3 regions of the Buttiauxella sp. WJP83 genome follow, and region 2 is predicted to be linked to each of the others. Evidence: predicted binding sites of a transcription regulator. Region 2 holds the regulator's gene; each other region holds the start of a gene.
What was found. Region 2 encodes LexA, which represses DNA repair genes until DNA is damaged. Its sites were predicted from a motif close to TNCTGTATGTACATACAGNA; they were not measured.
Positions count from the first base shown of each region.

Region 1 (4,278 bases), on a different replicon from region 2:
GTCACTTCTGGCTGTTCGATAATGCTCAGGATCGCGGCACAGGCAGTATCACTGTCTGCTTCTGCTCTGCTTTGGATTGCTCGCAGGGTGATATCTAAGACGTCATGCAGCTCCTCGTCGTCGTTGAATTTTGAGAAATTCGAATAGACAACCCGACCGTCGTACCACGCAGCGGTACGCACTTCCCGTTCGCCAACTTCCGATTTGCGCATGAAGGAGACCAGAGCTGCACGTTTTGACTTGATGCCAGGCAGTTCCGGAGAATCACCAAAGCGAACCCAGACACGCATGTACGTAGAGCCTTCAATCAGAGGTACTGTGTTTACTGACTTGGCGATGTGCTCCAGCGATGTGCTGATAGCCTCGTCGATAATCTTCTGACGCTCTCCTTCATCGATTTCCACGCCAGATTTATCAATCATCTCAATTACCGATTTTTGAATGTCTTCTTTCATAGAGATTCCTCAATTCCTACTCCGCCCATATTCTTACAAATAAATAAGTATGTATCTACTTATTGATGTAGGGTTGGAAGTACAACTTTTGAGTAGATTGCGTGTGCCAATCAGATGAAATCATTAGGATGGTAACTTGCCGGCTGGTCTAAACTTTTGCCATATACACTGAGCAGGTAATTATTTCCTGTGAGCTAGTGCAATTCGAAAACGATAAGGTGGGGCAATGAGAGACGACCCTGTTTTAGCAATTTTATTAACCATCTTATTAGCACTTGTTCTCTGGCCCATAATTAGCCTTGCAAAGGGTATCTTCCGCCGTAATCGATTCATTCGCTTCATTGGAAATGACTTTCCACAAAGCCACCTTTTCGTCAGGGGGTGGGGTGGTATCGCTGTCGATATAAAGAACGAACGATTCGCTGTGTGTAAAAAGAATTGTCTCGATTGGTTTGATGCTTCTCAGATACTCGAACTAAAGGTCGAACACCAAAAGGTCACACCATTACTATTACCGTCTATGTCGATGGACGTCACACTACGATCTGAACGGCTGCCAACCTTGCGAGTAGACGAGATAGAAACCAGTAGTCTTCGAAATATTGCATCATTGATGATAATTTTGGCCGACAAAGTGAAGTCAGCAAATGAAATTGCCAAAACTGATACCGCGACTCAAATAACGGACCTGATTAATGCAGTAAACCGACTGACGGATGCAGTAACCTCTCTTACCGATGTAGCAAGAAGTTCGAGCACAAAGTCGCAAGACTCGGCTGATATCACGAAATAGGCAGCAAGTTAGAGGTGAGAAGTGTTCCGGTCTGGATTATCAGATCCTCATGGTTTGTTGTTAAAGGGGTTTGAAGTCCAATGGAACGGAAACGTACGCTAAGTGTGTTATTTAACCACAGTGAAAATGGGAACTGGTCAAGGGAGCAAAGCTTTATCTGTCATCTGCGCTAAATTTATTGATCGTACCCATACCACTCTGGTTCTTTTTTTCACACTTTTGATCTGTATTCGAATGTTGGTAACCGCACTTGAGCGCATGAGCAAGCTTGAGTGCAGAATTTTGTGCCGGGGTGAGATTTATGAGTTCTGGATCTACGTTCTGAGCCAGAGCAACCATCGACCTCGCCACGTTGTCATCCTCAACCATCGAGAGTTCAGCTATGTAAAGCTCCTGAAATCTTCGTTTTGCCTTGTTCAACTCATCAGTCGATCGACCTTCTGGAATGGCAATAATCGCCGCAGTCTTTACCGCCTCCAGATAAACTATGCGGCGTAATTCAATAAAAGGTCTGTTAGCTTCAATTGCCCTATCACTCGCTTCTTTTAAACGAACCTCTGTTTCTTTATTGAGAGCATCAGTGTATTTGAGCACGCTCAGGATCACGCCAGCGACAACACTCAGAACCTGAATAGTACTCATCACCAGTTCAAAATTGGTTTTTTGATGTGTCATCAGGAGCTAGCCTCTTGTCATAAAGCACATTCCGATAACACCTTATTCTAGTAGCCCGTTATTAACATTTCACAGAATCTGCATATTTGTACTCCGTGAAATAGTCTAATAGGTTTTTCTTAGTGTTATCCGGTGCAAGTCAGCTAAGTTTATAAAAAAAGCTTTCTGTCATTTGAGTTGAATATGGCTACAAACAATCGCGGCGAAGACGAACGTAAACTTGAGCTTGAATTTAAGCTTGCAACATTGCGATCACATGAGCTGCAGATGATGCACGTCTACGGGCTGAGACGGATGCTGTTAGGGATCGCTGCTCTTGCGATTATTATCGGCGCAATCATGACCTTTGCCGGGCTACAAGGTTCGTTTAACTGGGCAGTGGAATTTCCAAATTCAATCGGGGCGAAAATGACTAACGCCTCACCGGGGATTTTATTTGCAACGGTTGGGCTTATTTTAGGCTTCGTGGTTGCTATCCAAAAGCCGGTAACCTACAGCTCTATCATCAAAAAACTCCTACCCGGTGGCGGTGGTAGTACGGAAGAGCATATTCTGTATCATACGATTCCTGAAGACCGCAAACGTCCCTCAAAGTAAGCCTATATCGTCAATAACTTGCTGTAGTTTCCACCGCCAAAGCGCCGTGGCGCGTAGCATTGATGGTATGCCTGGCGGTTGTTGCTAATCGCTACCGCTGCTATGCTGTATATAATTACAGTATTTTGGCGCACCATCATGACACTTGAAATCCTCATCCACGATCCGACAACAAAGCTACCTATCCCGTTGTTTTCTGACTCTTGCCCTGCTGGTTTTCCTAGCCCTGCGCAGGACTACATCGAGTCTACTCTTGACCTGAATGAGTACTGCATTCGACATCCATCAGCAACCTACTACGTTCGGGCGTCGGGTGAGTCGATGATCGAGTGCGGTATTCAGTCGGGGGATTTGCTTGTGGTAGACCGCGCCTGGAAGCCGGAACACGGCAGTATTGTTATCGCCAGTGTTGAGGGAGAATTTACCGTCAAGAAGCTCTGCCTGCACCCTCGCCTTTGCTTAATGCCAATGAATCCCGCCTATAGCCCGATTTATATCAACCCAGACGAGCTGGAGATATTCGGCGTGGTGACTCACAGCGTCCACGGCTTCATTTAGGGGGGGGCGCTGTGTTCCTTCTGTGCGATGTAAATTCGATGTATGCGAGCTGTGAGCAGCTTTTCCGACCTGATTTGAAGGGCAGGCCCATTTTGGTCCTTTCGAACAACGACGGTGCGTGTGTGGCGCTTAACAAGCCTGCTAAGGCGCTGGGCATCAAGCGCGGTGCGCCCTACTTCCAGGTCAAAGAGTTGGTGCGTCGTCACAACGTAGCGGTATTCAGTAGTAACTACGCACTGTACGGTGAAATGAGCGCAAGAGTGTTTGCCACACTGGAAAGTATCTCAGTAAAAACAGAAATTTATAGCATTGACGAAGCCTTCCTGACGGTCGACGGCATCGAGACAAGCGAAAGCTATGAGAGCTATGAGAGCTACGGTCGCAGAGTGAAAGATACTGTTTACCAGCATACCGGGCTGATGTGTGGCATTGGCCTTGCGCAGACACGAACACTGGCAAAGCTCGCCAACCATGCCGCCAAAACGTGGCCCGCCACCAGAGGTGTAGTAGTTCTCACTGAACGGCATCGGCAACGCAAGTTAATGAGCCTGCTGCCGACGTCTGAAGTATGGGGTGTGGGCCGTAAAACCAGTGCCAAATTGGACGCGTTAGGCATCAAAACGGCGCTCCAGCTCGCTGACGCAAGCCTTTACCTGATCCGCAAAACCTTTGGTGTAGTCATGGAGCGCACCGTGCGAGAGCTGAATGGTATACCCTGCATATCCATTGATGCACTGCCCGCAAAGGAGCAAATCATTTGCAGTCGAAGTTTTGGCGAGCGGATCACCTCAAAACAGGCAATGCACGAAGCGATTTGCCAGTACGCCGAAAGAGCCGCGGAAAAGTTGCGGGAAGAGCGCCGGTACTGCCGACACATCACCGTGTTTGTACGCACTAGCCCATTCTCTAATGATCCGTACTACAGCAATAGCGCCGGTAATCGCCTGATGACACCCACGCAGGATACGCGGGATATCATTGCAGCTGCCGTTCGTGGGCTGGATTCGATATGGCGTGATGGTTTTCGCTATCAGAAGGCAGGCATCATGCTTAACGACTTTTCCCCTGGCGCCGGACAGATTGATTTGTTTGATGAGACGCCGCCACGAGCGAATAGCGCCGCGTTAATGAGTGTTATCGACCGGGTAAACAACAGCGGGATTGGGAATCTATGGTTCGCTGGTCAGGGCATCAATAAGG
Region 1 is NZ_CP110081.1:32,630-36,907, reverse strand. It holds gene OH773_RS21940 (hypothetical protein) at 1-455, opposite strand, end outside; gene OH773_RS21935 (hypothetical protein) at 682-1,248, shown strand; gene OH773_RS21930 (hypothetical protein) at 1,402-1,923, opposite strand; gene OH773_RS21925 (hypothetical protein) at 2,107-2,520, shown strand; gene umuD (translesion error-prone DNA polymerase V autoproteolytic subunit) at 2,659-3,078, shown strand; gene umuC (translesion error-prone DNA polymerase V subunit UmuC) at 3,090-4,278, shown strand, end outside.
Region 1: the regulator LexA is predicted to act here: its motif matches at 2,624-2,643, upstream of umuD (translesion error-prone DNA polymerase V autoproteolytic subunit).

Region 2 (4,278 bases):
ATTCACGGAACACGGTGGAGTAGAGTTTGCTGCCTTTAAAGGTACGACGGATAAAGAACGCACCGAGGCGGCGGAAAATCGGGCCCGCTGGCCAGAAGTTCAGGTTGATACCCGCCGCGATGTGCGGAGGAACCAGCCCCTGGTGATAAAGCACATAGGACAGCAGCATGTAATCCATGTGGCTGCGATGGCAAGGGACATAAACAATCTCATGACCATCGTGAGCCAACTGGCGCACGCGTTCTGCATTATGAACGTTTATCCCCTGGTACAAGCGGTTCCACGTCAGACTGAGCACGCGGTCGCTCACTCGAATCGCTTCATAAGAGAAGTTGGCGGCAATCTCTTCCATCAGCGCCACAGCGTTTTGCTGTGCTTTTTCATGGGAGATTTTCTTGCTGCGTGCTTCATCTTCGACGGCGCGAGCGATAGCTTTCGATGCCAGAAGTTTATTAAACAGATCCTGACGTACCGGCAAACGCGGCCCGATGGTCGCTAAACGCTGGCGAGCAAAGTGCATACGCGCAACGCGAGCCAATTTCTGAGCGATCTTTTTATCCGTACCGTGCTCGGTGGCCATGTGGCGTAGAGAGACGGGTGGCGAAAAACGCACGAAACTGTCGCGACCAAGCCAGGTAACGGCGAAAAATTTCTGGATGCCGTTCAGCATCTTTAATGGCGGATTAACTTCGCCTTTTTCGCGACCCGGAGAGCGGCCAAACATCACCGAGACCGGCACCATCTGCACATCCAGATTTGGATTGCTGCGGTGCAAGTCGAGGTAATCATGGAACAACTTGATCGACTCTTCTTTCGGCGTGTAATACGTGAATACGCGCGGGCCGCCGTGGATAAAGACGTAACGCGGGAGTACCGCTCCATCAATCTCTAACGGCTGAAGCGGATCGGGTAAGCCATGCGCGAGACATTGTGCGCGCAGCGTTAATAAGTCCGCCTTAGAGTTATACGGCAGCACGTACATTATCGGGCGTGTGGGATCTAAGCCCAGTTCGGCTTGTGGATCTGCCGGAATGGACTTGCTTTTTACCAGAACGCCTAATGGTAAATTAAGTAATTTGTAGTAGATTCTTGGCCAGCCTGACATAAACGATGTAAAGCCTCAGGTTAATAATGCAATTTCGCCGCAAGAATATCAGAATCTCACTCAGATTTCTGTGGCGTTGCGCTTTATACCCGTCATTCTTCAAGTTGTAGCCGTGTTGGCAGCAATTTGAAGAATGACGGGTATAGATAAGTATTGACGCAAATAATTTGAAAAGGTTTCCAAAAATGGCGAGTAACGTCACCGGATTTACCCGTATCATCAAAGCCGCTGGCTATTCATGGAAAGGGCTCAAAGCAGCCTGGATCAACGAAGCTGCGTTCCGTCAGGAAGGCGTTTGTGCCGTAATCGCTATTGCCATTGCCTGTTATTTAGATATCGACCCCATCACCCGTATTCTACTGATTGGTTCTGTCGTGCTGGTTATGATTGTCGAGATCCTCAACAGTGCGATTGAATCCCTTGTTGACCGCGTGGGTACGGATTATCACGAGCTTTCAGGACGCGCCAAGGACATGGGATCAGCTGCTGTGTTAATCGCCATTATCCTCGCAGTGATTACCTGGGTCACACTGCTTTGGCAGCATTTGCGATGATCTTTCCAGAATAGTTAAGTGGCTGGTTTTTTGCTTAATTTGTGGTTCCAAATTCGCCTTTGACTGTATATACTCACAGCATAACTGTATAAACACCCAGGGGGCGGAATGAAAGCGTTAACTACCAGGCAGCAAGAGGTGTTTGATCTTATTCGGGATCATATCAGCCAGACCGGCATGCCACCGACTCGTGCCGAGATTGCTCAACGTCTGGGGTTCCGTTCTCCAAACGCCGCTGAAGAGCACCTAAAAGCACTGGCTCGTAAAGGCGTCATTGAGATTGTCTCTGGTGCGTCGCGCGGTATCCGCTTGCTGGTGGAAGAAGTTACCGGTATTCCGCTGGTTGGGCGTGTTGCTGCAGGTGAGCCACTCTTGGCTCAGCAGCATATCGAAGGCCATTACCAGGTTGATCCATCGCTGTTTAAACCTAATGCCGATTTCTTGCTGCGCGTCAGCGGTATGTCTATGAAAGACATCGGTATTATGGACGGTGATCTGCTCGCGGTGCATAAAACTCAGGATGTGCGTAACGGCCAGGTTGTGGTTGCGCGTATTGATGATGAAGTTACCGTTAAGCGCTTAAAACAGCAGGGCAACGTTGTTCATCTTCTTCCAGAAAATAGCGAGTTTGAACCTATTGTGGTTGACCTGCGCGAACATAACTTCTCCATTGAAGGGTTGGCGGTTGGGGTGATTCGCAACGGCAACTGGCTGTAAAGTTTCTTAAAACTGAAAACCCAAATAATTCAAGTTGCATTGAGGCGGCGAGAAAACGAGTCCCGATGAGCTTACTTGAGTAAGTGATTCGGGTGAGTGAACGCGGCCAACAAAGATGCGGCTTGAAGTATGAAGGGTGGAATGCGATTTTTCTCAACGGCTGACAAAGTACTCTGGCGCCTCGCCTTACCCATGATCTTCTCCAACATCACCGTCCCCTTGCTGGGTCTGGTCGATACGGCAGTCATTGGTCATCTGGACAGCCCTGTCTATCTTGGCGGAGTCGCTATTGGCGCTACGGCAACCAGTTTCCTGTTCATGCTTTTGCTATTCCTGCGCATGAGTACCACGGGCTTAACCGCTCAAGCGTTTGGCGCAAATAATCCCTCGGCGTTAGCTCGTGCACTGGTACAGCCTTTATTGCTGGCGCTGGGCGCAGGCGTTGTGATTATCGCGCTGCGCGATCCCCTCATTTCACTGGCATTACATATTGTTGGCGGTAACCAGGATGTGCTCTGGCAGGCACAGCGTTTTCTTGAGATCCGCTGGCTAAGCGCCCCGGCTTCACTGGCTAACCTGGTCTTACTTGGTTGGCTGTTAGGCGTTCAGTATGCGCGTGCACCGGTTATCTTACTGGTCGTCGGAAACGTGCTGAATATCGTGCTGGATGTGTGGCTGGTGATGGGGTTGCACATGAATGTGCAGGGGGCGGCGTTAGCGACGGTCACTGCGGAATATGCGACATTTATCATCGGGTTGCTGATGGTGAAAAAGGTGATGGGCCTGCGTGGAATCAGCGTAGAGATGCTGATGAAAGCCTGGCGCGGAAACGTTCGGCGTTTACTGGCGCTTAACCGGGACATTATGTTGCGCTCGCTGTTGCTGCAGGTGTGTTTCGCATCAGTGACGATTTTTGGCGCACGGTTAGGCAGCGAAATCGTTGCGGTAAACGCGGTGCTGATGACGTTGCTGACCTTCACCGCCTATGCGCTTGATGGGTTTGCTTACGCTGTTGAAGCCCATTCGGGGCAGGCATTTGGTGCGAAAAATCGAGGCCAATTGCTGGAGGTGTGGGGAGCAGCCTGTCGCCAGGCGGGATTGGTCGCGTTAGCTTTTGCCATAGTGTATGCACTGTTTGGCGAGAACATTGTTTCGCTCCTGACATCAATCCCTGAATTGCAGCGCCAGGCCGATCGCTATTTGCATTGGCAGATAGTTTTACCGGTGGTGGGCGTCTGGTGCTATTTGCTTGATGGCATGTTTATTGGCGCAACACGTGGTGCAGAAATGCGAAACAGTATGGCCGTTGCGGCTCTTGGCTTTGGATTAACCTTGTTCACCGTGCCCTGGTTGGGCAACCATGGGTTATGGCTTTCGCTGGCGGTGTTTCTTGCACTACGAGGTTTGTCATTGGGGTGGATCTGGCGTCGTCATTGGCGTCACAACACCTGGTTTGAACACGTGCATGGTTAAAGATTCTTAGTTTTTCCGCCACTGCCGCATCCTTAACTACAATTGTTATCACGTCCAGCAGATAAGAGTGGTTTTAGCCAAACGGCAGCACTCGGACGTTGTTAACTTTTAGCAGTTTTTTAGCGAACGTTGAGGAGACTATTATGAATAAAGACGAAATCGGCGGTAACTGGAAACAGTTCAAAGGCACAGTGAAAGAAAAATGGGGCAAACTGACGGATGACGACATGACCGTCATCGAAGGGAAGCGCGATCAGCTAGTCGGTAAAATCCAGGAACGCTATGGATACGCCCAAGAACAGGCAGAGAAAGAAGTCGTTGATTGGGAAAAACGTAACGATTACCGCTGGTAATCTCATCCCTCAGATGTGTTAACTCTCTAAATCTGCCCTGGTACATGGAAGTACCGATTCTTCCCCAGTCTAATCT
Region 2 is NZ_CP110080.1:4,342,478-4,346,755, reverse strand. It holds gene plsB (glycerol-3-phosphate 1-O-acyltransferase PlsB) at 1-1,105, opposite strand, end outside; gene OH773_RS20085 (diacylglycerol kinase) at 1,291-1,659, shown strand; gene lexA (transcriptional repressor LexA) at 1,768-2,376, shown strand; gene dinF (MATE family efflux transporter DinF) at 2,518-3,849, shown strand; gene OH773_RS20070 (CsbD family protein) at 3,993-4,202, shown strand.

Region 3 (4,278 bases), 2.0 Mb from region 2:
TGGTGGCGTACACGTCCGACATTGCATCATGCGCGTTAGCATGTTCAATACCGTTGGCTTTGGTCAAATGTTCGAGGCGGAAACTCGGCAACCCTTCATCGTTCTCCGGCCAGACAATGCCTTCCGGTCGAAGCGCATAGCAGGCGCGCATGACATCAAGCAAATCCCAGCGCGAGTTATCGTTCTGCCAGCTCCAGCCATACGGATCATAAAAGTTACGATAGAAAATATTGCGCGTCACTTCGTCATCGAAACGCACATTGTTGTAGCCGACAACACACGTTTTCGGCAGGGTAAAAATTGAATGGATGCGCTTTGCGAAATCCGCTTCATTAACGCCACGCGCCAGGGCTATTTGCGGCGTAATACCGGTAATCATTACCGCTTCAGGCTGAGGCAGATAGTCATCCGCCGGTTTGCAGTAAAAGACTTCCGGTTCGCCAATGACGTTAAATTCTGAATCAGTGCGAATGGCGGCGAATTGCGCAGGGCGGTCGAGTGACGGGCTTTTACCGAAAGTTTCATAGTCATGAAAAAGGAAGGTCGGTTGTTGCGTTGTATTGTCCACGGTTTACTTCCGCCCTTGAGTGTTGTTTAACATGCTGTTATTAAACTGAAATCCCACTAAAACCCTCTCCATGTATCAATCATTGCTGTCGGGTGTTGCATAAGCCAATGGTAAACCATTAACAGCCTTGCAAGAAGTCTCCGTAACGACGGAATAACGTATTCGTCAACGGTATGCGAGTGATCGCATTCATATCTTTTTGCAATTTAATTGCGAAAAAAGTCACAAACTGCAGTAAAAGAGGCGGCTGAATTAATTGTTACCGAGGATATATCGTTGAAGATCCGTCTGTTTGCTGTTTGTACCTTGCTGTCATTTTCTGTTCACTCCGCTTTTGCCGACGACACCTTTGTTAATGCGCCACCTCCACCACAAATTCAGGCGGGCTCATGGGTATTGATGGATTACACAACCGGGCAAATTCTGGCTGCTGAAAATGAGCATGTACGACGCAATCCAGCGAGTCTGACCAAACTGATGACCGGCTACGTGGTCGATCGTGCGATTGATAGCGGCCGGATCTCGGCAAACGATATGGTGACCGTCGGTAAGGATGCCTGGGCAAAAGGCAATCCGGTATTTGATGGCTCGTCGCTGATGTTCCTGAAAGCGGGCGACCGACTGACCGTGCATGACTTGAGCCGCGGGCTGATTATTGACTCCGGAAATGATGCCTGTGTTGCGCTTGCCGATTATGTGGCCGGTGGGCAGCCGCAATTTGTGGCAATGATGAATAAATACGTGCAACAACTCCACCTGCGCGACACCCATTTCGAAACGGTTCATGGCCTGGATGCCCCAGGCCAGCACAGCACCGCTTATGATCTTGCTGTACTTTCCCGAGCGATAATCCACGGTGAACCTGATTTTTATCATATGTACAGCGAGCGCAGCCTCACCTGGAACGGCATCACGCAACAAAACCGTAATGGCTTGTTGTGGGACAAAGGGCTGAATGTGGATGGGCTGAAAACCGGCCACACCGCGAGTGCTGGCTTTAACCTTATCGCCTCGAGCGTCGTCGGCGAGCGCCGTTTGATTGCCGTGGTGATGGGCGCGGAAAGTCCAAAAGGACGCGAAGATCAGGCGCGCAAACTGCTGCACTGGGGCCAGGATAACTTCGATACCGTGCAGGTTCTGCATAAAGGCAAAAAAATTGGTACTGAAGCTATCTGGTATGGCGATAAAAAGCAGATCGAAGTCGGGACCAATCAGGATGTTTATTTGGCCCTTCCAAAGTCTGAAGTCCCGAACATTAAAGCCAAATATATTCTTGATAATCAGGAGATTGAAGCGCCAATTACTGCCAACCAACATGTGGGTGAAATCGAGCTCTTTGATCGCGACAAGCTCATTGCGCACTGGCCATTGGTGACGCTAACTGACGTCAAAAAGGGCAGTACCTGGTCGCGCCTGGGTGACTATATCAGCCACAAATTGTAATTCATCACACGCGTACACAACGGGCCGGCAGGAATGTCGGCCCGTTTTTATTGGCTGTACTATGCTCTACAACGATGCTTTACGACGGCGCTCAACCAACGATGACTAAACGGTCGGAAGTTTTGCGAAAAGCGATCATGCTCGCAAAGTAACCACATCACCCTGACAAAGGATTGTTTCCCTGCACTAGAGTGGTGTATAAACATACAGTATTTTTTAATCAGGTCAGGAGGTCATATGGAATTTAACGTACAACATGTCCACGAGCGTAAAGTTGCCGGTTTTCATATGGTTGGGCCGTGGGAGCAAACGGTTCATCAAGGTTTTGAACAACTTGCCCTGTGGGTAAAAACCCACAAAATCGTTGGTGAAGAGTGGCTGGCGGTTTATTACGACAATCCCGATTTAGTGCCTGCAGAGAAATTGCGTTGCGACACCGTTGTCTCGGTGAGTGAAAACTTTACCGTGCCGGATAACAGCGAAGGCGTCATCGTCACCGGCATCCAGGGGGGGCAGTATGCGGTGGCTCGTGCCCGCGTTGACGACGGCGATTTTGCGAAACCGTGGAATCTCTTTTTTGACAGCGTTCTTGCCAATAATAGCTACCAGATAACCGGTAAACCCTGCTTTGAACACTATCTGAACGACGGCTCAGAAAGTGGCGTGTGGGAAATAGACATGTATATTCCGGTGGCAGATCAAGTCTGATGCTAAAGGGGGCATACGCCCCCTAACTTTGTGATGTCCGCTCAAAAAAAACAGGTACAATCCCGTTTTTATTTCCAGGGGAGCTGAGTGTGCGTCCAGATAAATCACTAAGCCCATTTGAGATCCGCATTTACCGCAACTACCGTACAGTGCATGGTATCCGTATCGCGCTGGCATTTGTTCTCACATTTTTGATTGTTCATCTTCTAAAAGTGCCCGAAGGGACGTGGCCGCTAATCACACTCGTGGTTGTGATGGGGCCGATCTCTTTCTGGGGTAACGTCGTGCCTCGCGCCTTTGAGCGTATTGGGGGAACAATTTGCGGTGCTGCCATGGGGCTTGTGGCGCTGAAACTTGAACTGTTTTCGCTCCCGCTGATGTTGGTCTGGTGTGCCATCGCCATGTTTATCTGTGGTTATCTGGCTTTGGGGAAACGCCCGTACCAGGCGCTGCTGATTGGAATCACTCTTGCCGTCGTGGTCGGGGCTCCAGCGGGGGATATGGAGATTGCCCTTTGGCGTAGCGGCGACGTTATCTTTGGCTCACTGCTGGCCATGCTCTTTACCAGCATTTATCCTCAGCGCGCCTTTATCCACTGGCGTATACAAATGGCGAACTTCGTTACCGCCTTTGGTCGGGTTTACAACGCCGGATTTTCACCTAACTTATTAGAGCGCCCGCGCCTGGAAAAACACTTACAGAAGGTGCTTGGCGATGTGGTGAGAATGCGGGCGCTGATTGGCCCGAGCAGTAAAGAGACGCACATTCAAAAGTCGATTTTAGAGGCGATTCAAACGGTTAGTCGCAATATGGTGTGCACGCTCGAGCTGCAGGTCAACGCTTATTGGGCATCGAGGGAAAGCCATTTTCTGATGATTAATGCGCACACTTTGCGCGAAACGCAACAAATGACGCAGGGCACGCTTGCCGCTATCGCTCGGGCGTTACACGATGGCAACCCGTCGCCAATATCGGCAAACAATGAAAAACTGAGTGAAATCGTCAGTGAACTGCACGAGCTGATGCAAAATGGCCAAAATGGGAAACTTCAGGAAACGCCGATTCATGGCTACGTCTGGTTGAGTCTGGAGCTTGCTCGTCAACTAGAATTGCTTTCGCAGTTGATCTGCCGCGCGTTACGTAAATAATTGCTTAACCTGAGGTGAATTGCTGGTTTCGATTCAGCAGCTTTTGAGGTTAAGATAGCGAAATAGACTAATCGCCTGTACTGTTCGGGTTGTCGCCTTGTATCACGCAGCTTGAAGTCGTACGGAGCATCCCCAAGTATGATGGGGTAAAAGAATTGTCAGCGGCCGCCGCTACCATTAAAGTAATCTGATGGCGGCTGTCTTAACGAATCCGAGTATGAAATTAGCAGGGGTATAAAAATGGAACCAACCAAACCATCTTTCCAGGACGTGCTTGAGTTCGTGCGTCTGTTCCGTCGCAAAAACAAACTGCAGCGTGAAATCCAGGACGTTCAGAAAAAGATCCGTGATAACTCAAAACGTGTTCTGCTGCTTGATAACCTGAGCGACTACATCAAGCCGGGAATGAGC
Region 3 is NZ_CP110080.1:1,650,076-1,654,353, forward strand. It holds gene sbcB (exodeoxyribonuclease I) at 1-568, opposite strand, end outside; gene dacD (serine-type D-Ala-D-Ala carboxypeptidase DacD) at 845-2,011, shown strand; gene sbmC (DNA gyrase inhibitor SbmC) at 2,249-2,719, shown strand; gene OH773_RS07640 (FUSC family protein) at 2,809-3,867, shown strand; gene OH773_RS07645 (DUF496 family protein) at 4,108-4,278, shown strand, end outside.
Region 3: the regulator LexA is predicted to act here: its motif matches at 2,204-2,223, upstream of sbmC (DNA gyrase inhibitor SbmC).